2 regions of the Salipaludibacillus agaradhaerens genome follow, and region 1 is predicted to be linked to the other one. Evidence: predicted binding sites of a transcription regulator. Region 1 holds the regulator's gene; the other holds the start of a gene.

The links. Region 1 encodes CtsR, which represses protease genes until heat stress. Its sites were predicted from a motif close to ATGGTCAATAAAGGTCAAACA; they were not measured.
Region 2: BK581_RS08705 (ATP-dependent Clp protease ATP-binding subunit) is a predicted target of CtsR. The motif match lies at 1,878-1,898, and genes of this name have one in related genera.

Annotation. Positions count from the first base shown of each region.
Region 1 covers NZ_KV917378.1:2,738,938-2,747,902, forward strand. The annotation lists gene clpC (ATP-dependent protease ATP-binding subunit ClpC) at 242-2,704, opposite strand; gene BK581_RS12830 (protein arginine kinase) at 2,728-3,798, opposite strand; gene BK581_RS12835 (UvrB/UvrC motif-containing protein) at 3,801-4,340, opposite strand; gene BK581_RS12840 (CtsR family transcriptional regulator) at 4,362-4,832, opposite strand; gene BK581_RS12845 (MgtC/SapB family protein) at 5,029-5,733, opposite strand; rRNA gene rrf (5S ribosomal RNA) at 6,175-6,291, opposite strand; rRNA gene BK581_RS12855 (23S ribosomal RNA) at 6,374-8,965, opposite strand, start outside.
Region 2 covers NZ_KV917378.1:1,826,492-1,835,456, reverse strand. The annotation lists gene BK581_RS08715 (serine hydrolase domain-containing protein) at 1-1,112, shown strand, start outside; gene BK581_RS08710 (hypothetical protein) at 1,448-1,639, shown strand; gene BK581_RS08705 (ATP-dependent Clp protease ATP-binding subunit) at 1,951-4,059, shown strand; gene thpD (ectoine hydroxylase) at 4,709-5,638, shown strand; TPP riboswitch at 5,902-6,005, shown strand; gene BK581_RS08695 (YkoF family thiamine/hydroxymethylpyrimidine-binding protein) at 6,165-6,767, shown strand; gene BK581_RS08690 (ECF transporter S component) at 6,781-7,386, shown strand; gene BK581_RS08685 (ABC transporter ATP-binding protein) at 7,367-8,950, shown strand; gene BK581_RS08680 (energy-coupling factor transporter transmembrane component T family protein) at 8,947-8,965, shown strand, end outside.

The DNA.
Region 1 (8,965 bases):
GACCGACTCCTTTAAAAAATAAACTATGTGGGTATCATTTTAGCACGTAAAAATGGTTTATAGGGCCGTTAGTTTAATCCGGGTTTTATCATTATGTACGATTTATAATAATTATGAAGTAAAAAGGAGAAGTTTCTTAATTTAAGAACTTCCCCCTTTCCGTCTTTATAACACTAACGTAAAATCTATATGTCAGAAGTCTTTAATCGGGTGGCAGAATCTCACTTTTCCTTTTCATAAATTATGATTTAGCTTTAGATTTCCTCGGCTTTTTTGAGACGACAACATACTCATCATCTTTAACGTCAATGGCTACCGATTGACCTTTGGCTAACTTACCTCTAAGAAGTTCCTCGGACAATCGATCTTCAACTTGCTTTTGTAAAGCACGGCGCAATGGGCGAGCACCGTATTCAGGATCAAATCCTTCATCGGCAATTTTCGCTTTTGCTTTTTCTGTTAATTCAAAGTTAATATCCTGGTCTGCTAAGCGTTTTTGCAGTTCATTGGCCATAAGGGTCACAATTTCTTTGATGTGCTCTTTCTCAAGAGAGTGGAACACAATAATTTCGTCTATACGGTTTAGGAACTCTGGGCGGAAGCTTTTCTTCAATTCGCCCATAACCTTACCTTTCATGTCTTTATAATCTTCTCCAAAGCGGTGTGCAGTAAATCCTAGACTTTTTTCTTGTCTCAGTACACTTGCGCCTACGTTTGATGTCATAATTATGGCTGTGTTGCGGAAATCAACCCGACGCCCTTTAGAGTCTGTTAAGAAGCCGTCTTCTAGTACTTGAAGTAATATATTAAATACTTCTGGATGCGCCTTTTCAACTTCGTCCAGTAATATTACTGAGTAAGGTTTGCGACGGACCTTTTCAGTCAACTGTCCACCTTCTTCATGACCTACATACCCAGGAGGTGAACCGACTAAGCGGCTTGTCGTATGTTTTTCCATAAATTCGGACATGTCAATACGAATAATCGCGTCTTCATCACCGAACAACGATTCAGCAACAGCCCTTGCCAATTCTGTCTTACCTACACCTGTTGGTCCAAGGAAAATAAATGAGCCGATCGGACGTTTTGGATCTTTGAGACCGGCACGAGCACGACGAATGGCTTTTGAAACAGCTTCAACTGCCTCGTTCTGTCCAATAACTCGATTATGAAGGATCTCTTCCATTCGAAGAAGACGGTCTGTTTCTTCTTCGGCTAGTTTACTTACTGGCACCCCCGTCCACGTAGAGACAACAGATGCGATATCTTCCGTCGTCACTTCTGAATCTTCTTGTCCTTGCTTTTCTTTCCATTCATTTTTTAAGGAATCTAGTTCTTCGCGTAGCTTTTGTTCCTTATCTCTTAAAGAGGCTGCTTTCTCAAATTCTTGGCTTTGCACAGCTGCATCCTTTTCCTTACGAAGTTCTTCAAGATTGTGCTCTTTCTCCTTTAAGTTAGGCGGAGCTGTATAAGATCTAAGTCGCACTTTTGAGGCCGCTTCATCTATTAAATCAATGGCTTTATCCGGCAAAAATCTGTCTGATATATAGCGATCTGATAATTGTACAGCCGCTTCGATTGCATCATCCGTAATAGTGACACGATGGTGGGCTTCATAACGATCTCTTAACCCGCTTAAAATCTGAATAGATTCATCTGTTGTCGGCTCATCTACTTGAATCGGTTGGAAGCGTCGCTCAAGGGCAGAATCCTTTTCAATGTATTTTCTGTATTCATCAAGTGTTGTGGCACCGATACACTGTAACTCTCCTCGAGCAAGAGACGGCTTTAGAATGTTAGATGCATCAATGGCGCCCTCAGCTCCACCTGCACCAATTAACGTATGAAGTTCATCAATAAAGAGAATAACATTTCCCGCTTGCCGAATCTCTTCCATCACTTTTTTCAAGCGGTCTTCAAACTCTCCCCGATATTTGGTTCCTGCTACTACGGTCCCCATATCTAGCGTCATAACTCGTTTGTTTCTAAGAGTCTCTGGTACTTCATTATTAATAATTTGTTGCGCAAGCCCTTCAGCAATAGCTGTTTTACCAACACCAGGTTCCCCTATTAATACTGGATTATTTTTAGTACGTCGGCTAAGGATTTGAATAACGCGTTCAATTTCTTTTGATCTTCCAATCACCGGATCAATTTGATCTTCTTTAGCTATTGCCGTTAAATCCCTTGCAAGACTATCAAGTGTCGGTGTGCTAGCATTTGTAGCCCCCGTTCCTCCACCTGCTTGCTGCTGACTATTAGCTGATTCACTTGAACCTAAAAGCTGTAGCACCTGCTGCCGTGCTTTATTTAAGCTAACGCCTAAATTGTTAAGAACACGTGCTGCCACACCTTCTCCCTCACGAATCAACCCTAATAAAATATGCTCAGTCCCTACATAAGAATGTCCAAGTTTTCTCGCCTCATCCATCGATAATTCTATGACCTTCTTCGCTCTTGGCGTGTAGTGAATCTGTTTAGTTGTTTCTTCTCCTTTACCGATTAAATTCTCCACTTCAACTTGGATTTTTTCTGAACCCAACCCTAAAGCTGAAAGCGCCTTAGCAGCAATCCCTTCTCCTTCACTTACTAAACCAAGCAAAATATGCTCAGTTCCTATATTGCTATGACCTAATCGGCCAGCTTCTTCTTGAGCTAATGCTAAAACCTTTTGCGCGCGTTCTGTAAATCTTCCAAACATCATATATAGACACCTCCATAAATTAATTAAATATCTCCTTCAAGTTTTAATCGTTCTCTAATAATGGCCGCTCTGCGTTCGTCACGCTGAGAGGTCCCTAACTGTTCACCTGCATATTGCTGTAGAAAACCCGGTTGGGTCAATATCATTAATTCATTTAAAATCTTGCCATTTACATCTTTTATGACTCCTATATCAATACCTAGTCTTACATCGGACAATCGTTGCATGGCTTCTTTTGATTCCATACTTCTACTATATGACAAGATACCATATGACCGATAAATTCTATCTTCAAGCTGATTTTGCGATTCTTCACTTAATAACTCTCTAGCTGCCCGTTCATGTTGTATTAATTGTTTTACAACACTTCTTAAATCCTCAACAATATCTTGTTCAGATTTTCCAAGTGTTGTCTGGTTAGAGATTTGAAACAGGTTACCCAGTGCCTCACTACCTTCCCCATAAATCCCACGTACGACAAGACCTAATTGATTAATGGCTGGTAATATTCTGTTAAGATTTTTGGTAAGGACTAGAGCTGGCAGATGCATCATGACTGAAGACCTTAAACCAGTCCCTACATTAGTAGGACAGCTTGTAAGGTACCCTCTTCTTTCATCAAATCCAAAATCAAGTTTTTCCTCCATCCAGTCGTCCATACTATTTGCAAATTTTAAAACTTCATCTAGCTGGAAACCTGATAATAAGCACTGAATTCTAAAATGATCCTCTTCATTAATCATAACGCTTAAAGACTCATCTTCACTTAGAAGGACTGCCCCTTCTTTTGCACTGTTAGCAAGATTAGGACTAATTAAATGTTTCTCCATTAAAACTCTTTTTTCATTTTCTTTCAAATCATTCATTTTTAGAAGTTCTAATTGGCCAAACTGACGATGAGAATGGTTAGCAAATTTATGGTCCACTTGATGTTGAATACCTTGCAACTGCTCTTCAGTTGCTAATATTGGAAAAGGAACGTTTTGTAAGTTTCTAGCCAATCTAACACGGCTACTTATGACAATATCTGCATCTGGTCCTTCATTTTTCATCCAAGGACTAACCGCCTGACTAATAAATGATTCTAGGGACATGGTTATTCACCCCCCTTTTTATGCAGGGTTGTTTCTAGAGAGCGTATCCGATCTCTTGTTTCCGCCGCTTCTTCAAAAGCTTCATTTTCAATCAACTCTTTTAATCGTTCTTTTAATTCTTCTAATTCGCGATGAACATGTAAGTCTTTCCCTTTTCGTTTAGGTATTTTACCTTGGTGACTAGCATTCCCTCCATGAATACGTTTAAAAACAGGGTCTAGCTTTTCATCAAAGCTTTTATAGCACTCCGCACATCCAAACCTTCCTAATTCAGCGAACTTTTGATATGTCATACCGCAATGTGTACATTTTAACTCAGGACGTGGTGTATCAAATGATTGCTTTTTTGTTGAGGAAAATGGTTGATCCGCATCCAGAAGACCTGATAACAACTGGTGAATAGAAAAACTATTAGAACCAGGGATATACTCCCCTTTGTCTTTCGCGCACGTTTCGCAAATATGAAATTCTGTCTTTTCACCATTTATAATCTTTGTGAAATGCAGGCTTGCTGGACGCTGTTGGCATTCTTGACAAAGCATGTTAATCCCTCCCCAATTAAATTAATCATGTTCTTTATACTTTAAAGTAGTGAGCATTGCTTTCAAAATAGTTGCCCGTAATTCATCCCTGAACGGGAGTTGTATATGAAGGACCTCTCTATCTAAAGCACTTTGCATAATATTCGCTTCTCTTTTAGTAATAGCCCCTTCTTCAAATAGCCTCATAACAATATTAGTAGCAGCCGTTTGAGATACACCGTGACCAATCAACTCGATTAATTGGTCAAATAGGGCAAGCTGGTTGGCTGCCTTGACTTTAATTATTCGTATGTAGCCGCCGCCTCCACGCTTACTTTCAACCATATACCCCTTTTCCACAGTGAAACGTGTTCGAATGACATAGTTAATTTGAGAAGGCACACAATCAAATTGCTCTGCTAACTCACTGCGTTTAACTTCGATAACTTCTTGCTTCGTTTTTTCAATTGTATTTTTAAGATAGTGCTCGATAATATCCGATATATTTCTCATCTGGCCCCCTCCTCCACTAAAAGCTTTGATATCAACCTAAGGTTATTCATAAATAATCTATGTAATTCCTTTATCTATTGCACCATTCTGACTTTGACTATATTTGACTTTAATTATATTATAACGTTTTTTATAAATCACGCAACTTATTTGCTCTAATCATTAGTTATAATCGTCATTATTTTACTTTTTCATTCTATTCACATTTAATTGTAATGCGATGTATAAAGTCAAACTGATGTAATTCCTCTGTCATGTTGTTTAAGCTAGCCCCCTCTTTATATTCCACTAAAAACCGATATTCAATCAACGACTTTTCATATTCGCTACTTTTTTTCTTCTCCGATATTATCCCTTTTAATTTTATTTCATGTCCTTCTATTGTTCTCACTAATTCATTTAACTTCACATATTTTCCCTCTGTTAAAATTATAAGTTGATATTTTGGATCTTGTTCTCCTCCAAACCTAAAAGGGGCCTTACCTAAAAGAAATAAACTTAATATGACAAGACACGTTGTTATAATGGCAGGCTCATACATACCAGCGCCTACAGTCAATCCAATTGCCGCCACGACCCAAATAGAAGCAGCTGTCGTTAAGCCTCTCACCGTATAGCCTTGCACTAAAATTGTTCCTGCTCCTAAAAAGCCTATTCCCGAGACCACATAAGAAGCAAGACGAGATGGATCAAATGTAACCACATTTTTATTTTCAATAATATACTCTTCAAAACCGTAAAAGGCGAGGAGCATTATTAAACAAGAACCTACACTTACTAATAAATGTGTTCGAAATCCCGCCGGATGCTGATGAAACTCCCTTTCAACTCCAATTAACCCACCTAAAATAGCGGCGGTTATTAACCTTACTATCATAATAGTTAAATCATTTTCAAACATTTGCTGGTCCCCCTTTTACAATAACGTTCATTCCTGTGAGTCATTATTATTCAACTTAAACTTCATTACCCTTTACCTTTTTAAATAAATCGGATTTAATCTTAATCATAATTTATAAGAACCATCCTCTTTTCTGTTAAGGATCGTACTTAGCGTATCAATGTTATATAAAAAAAGAACATTCTCCTAAAAGAATGTCCTTAGTCGCTCAGCAACGTCCTACTTTCACAGGGGGACGCCTCCACCTTTCTTCGGCGCTCTGCGGGATTGGCTGAACGGCGCATCTCTTCGTCACCTACATTCGTCCAGTGCTCATGCCCATAGGGCACTCCGCGCTTCCCTCTCTTGCTTCCTCGACCTGCTTGTCCTTCCAATCCCTCGTATCAGCGCATCATTCTATACATACAAAAAAGACATCCTCATAAGAGAATGTCTTTAGTCGCTCAGCGACGTCCTACTTTCACAGGGGGAGAGCCCCCAACTATCATCGGCGCTGGAGAGCTTAACTACCGTGTTCGGCATGGGAACGGGTGTGACCTCTCCGCGATTGTCACTGAACATATCAAGGTCTTATCGACCTTTCAAAACTGGATAACGGGACTGATAGGACATCATGTCTTAGAGAAAAGACGACTTGCTTTTGGTTAAGCCCTCGATCGATTAGTATCTCTCAGCTCCACATGTTGCCATGCGTCCACCCGAGACCTATCAACCTCATCTTCTCTGAGGGATCTTACTCACATAAAGTGATGGGAAATCTCATCTTGAGGGGGGCTTCATGCTTAGATGCTTTCAGCACTTATCCCTGCCACACGTAGCTACCCAGCCATGCTCCTGGCGGAACAACTGGTACACCAGCGGTGTGTCCATCCCGGTCCTCTCGTACTAAGGACAGCTCCTCTCAAATTTCCTGCGCCCGCGACGGATAGGGACCGAACTGTCTCACGACGTTCTGAACCCAGCTCGCGTGCCGCTTTAATGGGCGAACAGCCCAACCCTTGGGACCTACTTCAGCCCCAGGATGCGACGAGCCGACATCGAGGTGCCAAACCTCCCCGTCGATGTGGACTCTTGGGGGAGATTAGCCTGTTATCCCCAGGGTAGCTTTTATCCGTTGAGCGACGGCCCTTCCATACGGTGCCGCCGGATCACTAAGCCCGACTTTCGTCCCTGCTCGACTTGTAGGTCTCGCAGTCAAGCTCCCTTATGCCTTTGCACTCTACGAATGATTTCCAACCATTCTGAGGGAACCTTTGGGCGCCTCCGTTACCTTTTAGGAGGCGACCGCCCCAGTCAAACTGCCCACCTGACACTGTCCCTGAACCGGATCACGGTTCGAGGTTAGAATTCCAGTACAGCCAGGGTAGTATCCCACCAATGCCTCCACCGAAGCTGGCGCTCCGGCTTCCAAGGCTCCTACCTATCCTGTACAAGCTGTACCAAAATCCAATATCAAGCTACAGTAAAGCTCCATGGGGTCTTTCCGTCCTGTCGCGGGTAACCTGCATCTTCACAGGTAATATAATTTCACCGGGTCTCTCGTTGAGACAGTGCCCAAATCGTTGCACCTTTCGTGCGGGTCGGAACTTACCCGACAAGGAATTTCGCTACCTTAGGACCGTTATAGTTACGGCCGCCGTTTACTGGGGCTTCAATTCAGAGCTTCTCCCGTAAGGGATAACCCCTCCTCTTAACCTTCCAGCACCGGGCAGGTGTCAGCCCCTATACTTCGCCTTGCGGCTTCGCAGAGACCTGTGTTTTTGATAAACAGTCGTTTGGGCCTGTTCACTGCGGCTCTCGCAGGCTATTCACCCGCAAGAGCACTCCTTCTCCCGAAGTTACGGAGTCATTTTGCCGAGTTCCTTAACGAGAGTTCTCCCGCGCGTCTTAGAATTCTCTTCCCGCCTACCTGTGTCGGTTTGCGGTACGGGCACCAGTTTCCTCGCTAGAGGCTTTTCTTGGCAGTGTAGGATCGGGAACTTCGCTACTTTAGTTCACTCGCGGTCACAGCTCAACCTTACGACAAGCGGATTTGCCTACTTGTCAGTCTCACTGCTTCGACGCACACATCCAACGGTGCGCTTACCCTACCTTCCTGCGTCCCCCCTTCACTCAAATGGAAACGTGGTGGTACAGGAATATCAACCTGTTTGCCATCGCCTACGCCTTTCGGCCTCGGCTTAGGTCCCGACTGACCCTGAGCGGACGAGCCTTCCTCAGGAAACCTTAGGCTTTCGACGGAGGGGATTCTCACCCCTCTTTTCGCTACTCATACCGGCATTCTCACTTCCAAGCGCTCCACATGTCCTTACGATCATGCTTCTACGCCCTTGGAACGCTCCCCTACCACAGCCACCTGACGGTGGCCATCCATAGCTTCGGTGATACGTTTAGCCCCGGTACATTTTCGGCGCAGAGTCACTCGACCAGTGAGCTATTACGCACTCTTTAAATGGTGGCTGCTTCTAAGCCAACATCCTGGTTGTCTAAGCAACTCCACATCCTTTTCCACTTAACGTATACTTGGGGACCTTAGCTGATGGTCTGGGCTGTTTCCCTCTTGACTACGGATCTTAGCACTCGCAGTCTGACTCCCGAGGATAAGTGATTGGCATTCGGAGTTTGACTGAATTCGGTAATCCTGTGGGGACCCCTAGTCCAATCAGTGCTCTACCTCCAACACTCTTCCCTCGAGGCTAGCCCTAAAGCTATTTCGGGGAGAACCAGCTATTTCCGAGTTCGATTGGCATTTCACCCCTACCCACACCTCATCCCCGCACTTTTCAACGTGCGTGGGTTCGGGCCTCCATCCAGTGTTACCTGGACTTCACCCTGGACATGGGTAGATCACCCGGTTTCGGGTCTACAACCACGTACTTTGGCGCCCTATTCAGACTCGCTTTCGCTGCGGCTCCGTCTCTTCAACTTAACCTTGCACGGGATCGTAACTCGCCGGTTCATTCTACAAAAGGCACGCTGTCACCCATTAACGGGCTCCAACTACTTGTAGGCACACGGTTTCAAGATCTATTTCACTCCCCTCCCGGGGTGCTTTTCACCTTTCCCTCACGGTACTGGTTCACTATCGGTCACTAGGAAGTATTTAGCCTTGGGAGATGGTCCTCCCTGCTTCCGACGGGGTTTCACGTGTCCCGCCGTACTCAGGATACACTCCGGAGGAGTGACCGTTTCGGCTACAGGGCTTTTACCTTGTCCCGCGGACCTTTCCAGG
Region 2 (8,965 bases), 910 kb from region 1:
GAGATATACTTTATCAAACCAGTGGAATTCCATTTAATACTATAAGTGACATTCCTATTTCTGATGGGGAAAATGCCATTGAAGATACTGTAAAGACGCTTGTTGGAGTAGAATTAGATAGCATGCCAGGAGAGAAGTTTCAATATGCCACTATCAATTATGATATTTTAGGCTTATTAATTGAAAAGACATCTGGTATCAAATATGAAGAATTTATCACAAAAAATATATTAGATCCAATGGGATTAACTAACACCTATATGTATAGTAATGAGTTTGAAAAGGATAGAATGGCTCAAGGCTATAAACAATTATTTACGGAGCCCCGAGTGTATCATGCTCCTAATTATGAGGGGAATAAGCCGGCAGGGTATATCATTACAAATTCTAAGGATATGGAAAAATGGCTTAAAATTCAACTGGGTGTCTTAAAGGAATCGACATTTAGCAATCGTGTAATTGAAGAGTCACATATAGCTAATCGTAGAGTTGAACAATTACAAGATGGATCTTCCTACGCCAGTGGATGGTTTGTATACCAAAAGGGAGGCGTTGAAATATCCCATGGAGGAAATAACCCCAACTATTCATCTTTTATCCTCTTTAGACCAGAAGAAAAGATTGGTGTTGCGGTTTTAAGTAATATTAACTCAGCTTATGTTGAGGATATTGGTCATGGGATCAATCGAATCCTATTAGATGAAGATAATAATGGTAGCAATATAAAAGACCTGAACATGATAGCGGACTATATAGCAGTAGCCATCATTTCTGTTTCTATAATGGTTATTACTGTAGTGTTATGGTTAACTATAAAGGCTATAAAAGAATTAAAAGCAAAAAGAAGATTCGTAGATAAGAAAGGTAAAAGGGGTATATTGAAAGTTTTAACTTCCATTATCATGATGATGATTCTGTCATATTGCATTTATTTAATACCTTATCTCCTCTATAGTGGCGTAGATTGGGAATTCATTTTTGTATGGTTACCATCTAGTATAAAATGGGCACTTTATTTGGGATATCCATGTCTTTGGTTAGTCTACAGTTACTTTCTGCTAATTAGTTTTCTTAAAAAGAAAGAGGAACCTGTTGATGTTATCGTTAGTTAGTATTACAAGCAGGTTAGGGAATGCGCTCATAATCATGACCATTAACTAAGCTCTAAATAGTGATGAGAAAACAAAAACAGAACCTTAGAACCGATTTAAAAGGATCGTTCGAAATGCCTTATAAGTAAAGCCAACACGTTGTAAGGAAAAAATGTTTCCAAAGTAAAAAAAATTAAATAAAGGATTATAATTCCTGGAAGTGGGTATGAGATAACTGAATACTATATTTTCCAAAAAAGGAGGGGGAGGTTTTCATTTAATGATAGAAAGTAGCGGGGAGTTGCTGCAGTCTTTCCTTTTGTATGACTAAAAAATCATAAAAGGGAGATGGTCTTATGATGACGGCATTAACGATTGTACTTGTTGTAGCTGTTTTGGCCATTGTGATCAGCTTTATTATTAAATCAAACACTAAAAAATCAATTGATGAGAGTTCAAAACATCACTGTGACCAATGCGACGTTATCATCCCTGAAGACTACATGAAATCATTATGTCCTCAATGTAAAGCCTTTATAGCGAGATGAAACTAGATTAGGGATACTTTGAAGCGAGACAGGATTTGAATCCTTGTCTCGCTTTTTCATGTAGTGCCTTTCAACGCCTGCATCTAGCTAGTCATTATTTTAAAAAAACATGTCGGCATGCCGTCACGGAAGCTTCTTTTTTTGGCAAAATATTAGCTACATAAACTGCAATTATCGACACGATCTTGCGATGATCACTATAATGACCTTTCATAACATTTTTTAAGCAAAAGACTTGAAAGTCAAAAAAGGTCAAACTATAATAGTGTTAAAAGGTCAAAGATAGTCAAAGTCAAAAGGAGGTTATATCTATGATGTGTCAACAATGTCAAGAAAGGCGAGCTACTGTTGGATTGAACATTCAGGTGAATCAGGAGAAACATCAGCTTCGTTTATGCCGTGTGTGTTTTGAAAAGCTACAGGCGGAAAATAAAATACCATCCCATTTTGGAGGAGGTATGCCACACGATTTATTTAACCAATTTGGCTTTTCAAATATGAATGCTAACCAATATGATGAGCAACAAGCTAACCGTGGAGGGGGAGTGCTTGATCAGCTAGGTCAAAATGTGACCCATGCAGCAAAAACAGGATTAATCGACCCGGTCATTGGACGAGATGAAGAAGTAGAGCGTGTGATTGAAATTCTTAACCGTCGTAATAAAAATAATCCAGTGCTTATCGGAGAGCCTGGAGTTGGAAAAACTGCGATCGTTGAAGGGCTTGCCCTTAAAATAAGTGAAGGAAACGTCCCTGCTAAACTACTAAATAAAGAGGTCTATCTACTTGATGTGGCATCTCTCGTTGCTAACACAGGTATACGAGGACAATTTGAAGAGCGTTTAAAACAATTAATTGCTGAATTACAACAGCGTAAAAATGTTATTTTATTCATTGATGAAATCCATCAGGTCGTTGGTGCAGGGTCAGCAGAAGGAGCGATGGATGCAGGGAACATTCTTAAACCGGCACTTGCACGAGGTGAATTACAAGTTGTGGGAGCGACAACCTTAAAGGAATATCGAACGATTGAAAAAGATGCGGCACTTGAACGGCGCTTTCAACCTGTGATGGTGCATGAGCCTGCACTTGAAGAAGCAGAAGCGATTTTGAAAGGGATTCAAGCGAAGTATGAGGATTACCATCAAGTTTCCTATACGGCTGAAGCTATTACCGCTTGTGTGAACCTGTCACATCGTTACATCCAAGATCGTTTCCTACCTGACAAAGCGATCGATTTACTTGATGAAGCGGGATCAAAAGCCAATCTTGTTTCGGGAGCTCAACCTCAAGGAGAGGTTGACCAACGACTTAATGAGATCATGAAAGAAAAAGAACTTGTACTAAAAGAAGAAAATTATGAACAAGCAGCTAAATTACGGGATGAAGAAGAACGTCTTGTAAAGCAACTTAATAAAAACACAGATACAAAAGCAGTTGTTGACGTCTCACAAATTCAAGCCATTATTGAGAAAAAAACAGGCATTCCAGTAGGGAAACTCCAAGAAACTGAAGCTTCGAAAATGAAGAGCTTAGTAGATAATCTAAATAAAAAAGTGATCGGTCAAGAAGAAGCTGTGAAAAAAGTAGCTAAAGCTGTCCGAAGATCACGCGCAGGCTTGAAAGCAAAACATCGTCCCATTGGCTCATTTCTATTCGTTGGCCCTACAGGCGTGGGGAAAACCGAATTGACAAAATCATTAGCAGAAGAGCTCTTTGGCTCAAAAGAGGCGATGATCCGTCTTGACATGAGTGAATATATGGAGAAACATGCCGTGTCTAAATTAATCGGTTCACCTCCTGGTTATGTTGGACATGAAGAAGCCGGGCAGTTAACAGAAAAAGTTCGCAGAAACCCTTACTCCATTATCTTACTGGATGAAATTGAAAAAGCCCATCCAGATGTGCAACACGCCTTTTTGCAAATAATGGAGGACGGCCGTCTCACTGACAGTCAAGGACGGACAGTGAGTTTTAAAGACACTGTGATTATCATGACAAGCAATGCCGGTGTTGGTTCTAAAAAAGTGACAGTCGGTTTTGGAGCAAATGAAGCGTTAAATCAAACCTCTCTATTAGACTCACTCTCATCTTATTTTAAGCCAGAATTTCTTAATAGATTTGATGCGATTATTGAGTTTAAACAGTTGGAGAAAGACCATTTAATGATGATTGTAGATCTCATGCTCGACGAATTACAAACGACATTAACGGAGCAGAATAGGACGCTTCACGTCTCAGCAGAAGCAAAAGAAAAGCTTGCAGATTTAGGTTATCACCCGTCATTCGGTGCGCGCCCTTTACGTCGCACTTTACAGGATCAAGTGGAAGACCGCCTCACCGATTTAATTCTTGAGGACGATGCCATTACCAACATCTCTGTGACCGTGGAAAATGGTGAAATTAGTGTGAGTGTTTAATAGCGCAGCACCCAGTGGAAGACAAGGAGAAAAGAAAACGAGTTGTTACAACTGACTAAAGTTGAGAAGTTTCTTTTTCCATAAGTTATCTAAACTATAGGAAACGCCCTGATTCCAGTATGGCAATGGATTCAGGGCGTTGTTATTACATATTTATGTCGATAGACTGTGCTTAAATCTTCTTCTAATCGAATTGGCAATGAGCAGGAATAATGAAAAGGGGCGTTAGTATTAAGAACTATTAAGCAGCATTATCTCATCCTAAGACATATGCGTGTGCGTGTAAGTTTGGAAGTGTATATTTTCTTTTAGATGTTTTCAAATAGGAAAAGTTGAAGATTTGTCAGACAATAGTCATGTTAATAGTCGATAACGCCTCGTGAAAATAACTAGATAATATTATTTCTAGTCTCTAATTATATGACGTAAGTCTCATTTTTAAAGTTAAATGTTTTATATAAGTTATAAGTGGAACGAGAGAGGATGTATGGAGAAATCCTAATAGTCTGACAATTAGATTGGAGGATTGATCCGGTATGACACATCGGATTGTGAGCCACAAAGCATTATGTCTGTATAAAGAATAGCACCTTATCTCAAATTCAGTCAGTATGTGATATTAAAAGAATTTATAGGAGGTATGTGTGATATGGTACAAGATTTATATCCATCTAGATTAAATGAGAAGGCATCTATTTTTGAAAGGAAAGATCCTGTTATCCATAACGAAAAAGCGTATGAGGAAGGTCCTTTGTCGCGAAAAGAGTTGAACTTTTACGACCAAAATGGCTATATTATGTTGGAAAAATTCTTTGATGATGACCAGCTAAATATGATGAAGCAAGAGCTTCAGTATACGATGGACCAAAACCGTCATCGCGACTCTGATGAGGTGATAAAAGAACCGAGCAGTAATGAAATTCGTTCCATATTTGAAGTTCATAAAGACGGAGGTTTTTTTGAGAAGCTATCTCAAAATGAACGGCTCGTTAAAATTTGTGAACAGATTCTTGGCAGTCAAGTGTATATTAACCAATCGCGAATAAATTTCAAGCCAGGCTTTAAAGGAAAAGAGTTTTATTGGCATTCAGACTTTGAAACTTGGCATATGGAAGATGGGATGCCGCGAATGCGCGCATTAAGTTGCTCCATCATTTTAACAGATAATTATGAGTATAACGGGCCCCTTATGCTTATACCTGGTTCCCATAAGTGGTACGTCTCCACATCAGGAGAAACACCTGAAGATAATTATAAATCGTCATTGCAAAAACAAGAAGTAGGCGTTCCAGACAATAAAAGTATGGAATGGCTCGTTAAACAAGCTGGCGGTCAAATTGATCGTGCTACTGGCCCGGCAGGCTCCGTTTTATTATTTGAATGTAATACGATGCATGGGTCTGCCGGTAATATTTCACCGTATCCACGGAGTAACGTCTTCTTCGTCTATAACTCTATTAAAAATAAGCTAGAAAAGCCGTTCGGTGGTACGGAACCTCGTCCTGAATTTTTAGCTAATAGGGATAATGTCAAACCAATTGAACCAGCCAAAAGTTTAAACTACTCACGTAAATATTAAATAGCGTCATAAAGTGCTTGCCTTTATAATGGGGCAGGTGCTTTTTACGTAGCCGGCTTAACACATGAAATAGAGGAATCCAAATCAAATGGGGAAGAACAGTCATGAACATGCTATATTGTTGTTCACTTTAAAAGCGAATCACGTTACGTTTGTCTCAGTATCTTCATTTAATTATCTTTGAAAGATACAATTTATTTTCTATCTGTAGGTGTTTACAATTACCGGAAAGGTCAGTACAATAGAAGACAATATGATAGCCGTGTTCGCACTAGGGGCGCTTTAGCTGAGAGACAGGTGTAAGTCCTGTTAACCCTTTGAACCCGATCTGGATAATACCAGCGTGGGGAAGTGCAGGTACACACATGTAGCCTGGTTATTAAAGGGGCTTTTATTACATGGACGTAACTGCATCTTCCTTATTAGGAAGGTGCGTTTTTTATTTGTGCGAGACTCATAGACTAAAAGTGACGCTTCAGTGAGGCGCGGTGATCATATAATGAAAATATGTAGGAGGCCATTTATTATGCAGGGGTTAAGTTGTGGAACGAGCAGAATTGTAGGGTGTCGATTTTCAGTATACCCTATGACAGACAATTTCGTGGATGTCATTAAAGGAGCATTGGAGGAAGTGGATACATCTAAAGTGTGGCAATACACCGATGATGTAAGCACGTGTATTCGCGGTCGTAGTGAGCATGTGTTTGATGTAGCTAAGGCTATTTTTATTCATGCGGCGAAAACAGGGGTTCATGTTGTCTTCAACGGGACTTTTTCAATTGGATGTCCGGGAGACTCAGAAGGAGACACGTATATGTCACAGGATGATAGGCGGATGAATGAAGAGAAATCCCAAGCTGAAAAGGTGACTGCCGCTTCACAATTCGCCCTTTATCCTATGAACAATCCAGATTACATGCAAATCATCGCTGATCAAGTACAGGTTGCCGAAAAGCATGGCACTTTCACAAAAGGGGTTCATTATGCGAGCCGATTAGACGGTGATGCAAATGACGTCTTTCGTACGTTGGAAGAGGCATTCACGAACACATCGAAAACATCAGATAGAAGTCATGTGACCATGACGGTAGCCATCTCAGCCAATAGTCCATCAAAAAAAGACATGTAGGAGGGCACTACGTATGATGAAGCAATGGAAGTTGAAAGAAATCGTATTAATGTCGATCTTTGGCGTTGTTTTCGCTGTCATTTATCTTCTGTTTTATTTTTTCGGGCAAGGGTTGCGAAACTTTTTAACCCCTTTTGGTCTCGCGCCATTTGGCTACGAAATCATTTTTGGCATTTGGTTTATCGTGTCGATCATCGCAGCATATGTCATTCGTAAACCAGGAGCCGCCTTTTGGTCAGAATTAATTGCAGGAACTGTGCAAGTATTAATCGGAAGTCCAGCTGGTCCGAGATTAATTATATCTGCAGCGATTCAAGGGATTGGAGCAGAGATCGTATTCCTCGCTACGCGTTATCGTAACTTCTCGCTTCATATTCTTGTGCTTGCAGGGATGTCTGCAGCAGTATTTAGTTATGCATGGGGATGGTTTTCTTCCGGATTAGCCGCACTTACTCCGGGTCTCATAGTAGCGACACTGGCTGTAAGAATATTAAGTGGAGCGCTACTCGCTGGTGTTCTTGGGAAATATATCAGTGATCAATTGGCACAAACCGGGGTTTTACGAGGATATGCGTTAGGAAAGGAGCGTCAGGAAAAACGTGAAAAATCAGCATCCTGATGACCGTCATCCGATCATTCGTGTGGAAGATCTCGTATTTGCTTATGAAAAAAATCACGAGAAGCCTCTTATTGATCACGTTAGTTTCACTCTTGAAGAAGGTGAGCTGACTCTTTTAATGGGGGCGAGTGGATCTGGAAAAAGTACACTAGCTCTTAGTTTAAATGGCCTGTATCCAGAAGTGGTAGAAGGTTTTCAACAAGGCAGCATTTTTTTTCGAGGTCTCCCTTTGGAAAGCTATGAAAAAGGGGTAGTAAACAAGCATATCGGCATTGTGTTTCAAGATCCAGAAAGTCAGTTTTGTATGGTGACGGTTGAGAATGAACTAGCTTTCACCATGGAAAACTGTTCAATTCCGAGAAGTGAGATGAAAAAACGTATGGACGATGTGCTGAAGATAACGGGTTTAACTAACATGAAAAAGCGTGCCATTCATGAATTGTCTGGTGGTCAAAAGCAAAAAGTTGCCTTAGCTTCTGTCTTATTATTGGAACCGGACGTCCTTATTCTTGATGAACCGACAGCCAATTTGGACCCAGTTTCCAGCCTAGAATTTATTGAGCTCGTAGCAGAACTTCAACGGAAAACACGTTTAACGGTTGTGGTCATTGAGCATCAATTAGATGATTGGCTTCCTTTCGCACACCGTATTCTTGCTTTAGGGAAAAATGGGCGTCTCTTTGCAGATGGAAAACCTAAAGACGTGCTAACGGAGGAAGCCGACCAATTTAAATCTGAAGGTATTTATTTACCGTGCGAAAAAGCAAGCGTTCAAAGTCCAGTTGCTAATGATCCCTATGACAGCCATGAGGCGATATTGCAGATAGAAAACTTAACGTTTAATCGAAAAGAAAAAAAGATATTAACAGAGTTGAGCGTATCACTACGGAAAGGTGAGTTTATCGCGATTGTTGGAGAGAACGGGGCAGGAAAATCGACACTTCTTCAAGTGATGGCAGGATTACTATCTCCTAAACAAGGGAAGGTCATTTTTCTTGGTAAAGCGCTTGATGAATGGACTGAAGGCGATTTGCGTCGGGCCATGGGATTTGTTTTTCAGAATCCCGAGCATCAATTTATTACCGATACTGTAGCTGATGAATTGGCATTTGGGATGAGGCTTAACGATCAGAATCCCTCTGATATTGAAAATAAAGTGGCAGAACTTCTTCATCATTTTCAGCTAGAAAATCATCGATGGCACAATCCTTTTTCCTTGAGTGGCGGTCAAAAAAGGCGTTTAAGTGTGGCTACGATGCTTGATGAGACACCTGAGCTGTTGTTATTTGATGAACCGACATTCGGTCAAGATGCCCATACAACCACTGAATTAATGAAAATTATCCTCGATTTGAAAGCAAACGGAACGACGATTGTTTTTGTGACACATGATATGAATCTAGTGGATATGTATAGTGAGCGGGTTATCGTATTGGATGAGGGACGGCTAGCGTTTCAAGGGATACCAGCAGAGCTATGGTCAGATCACGAGCTCGTCTATCGCGCACGGCTGCGGCTTCCGCATCGTTTGCAAAAGCAAGTGAAAGCAGGGGAAGTCATATGATTTCATCGGTAAATC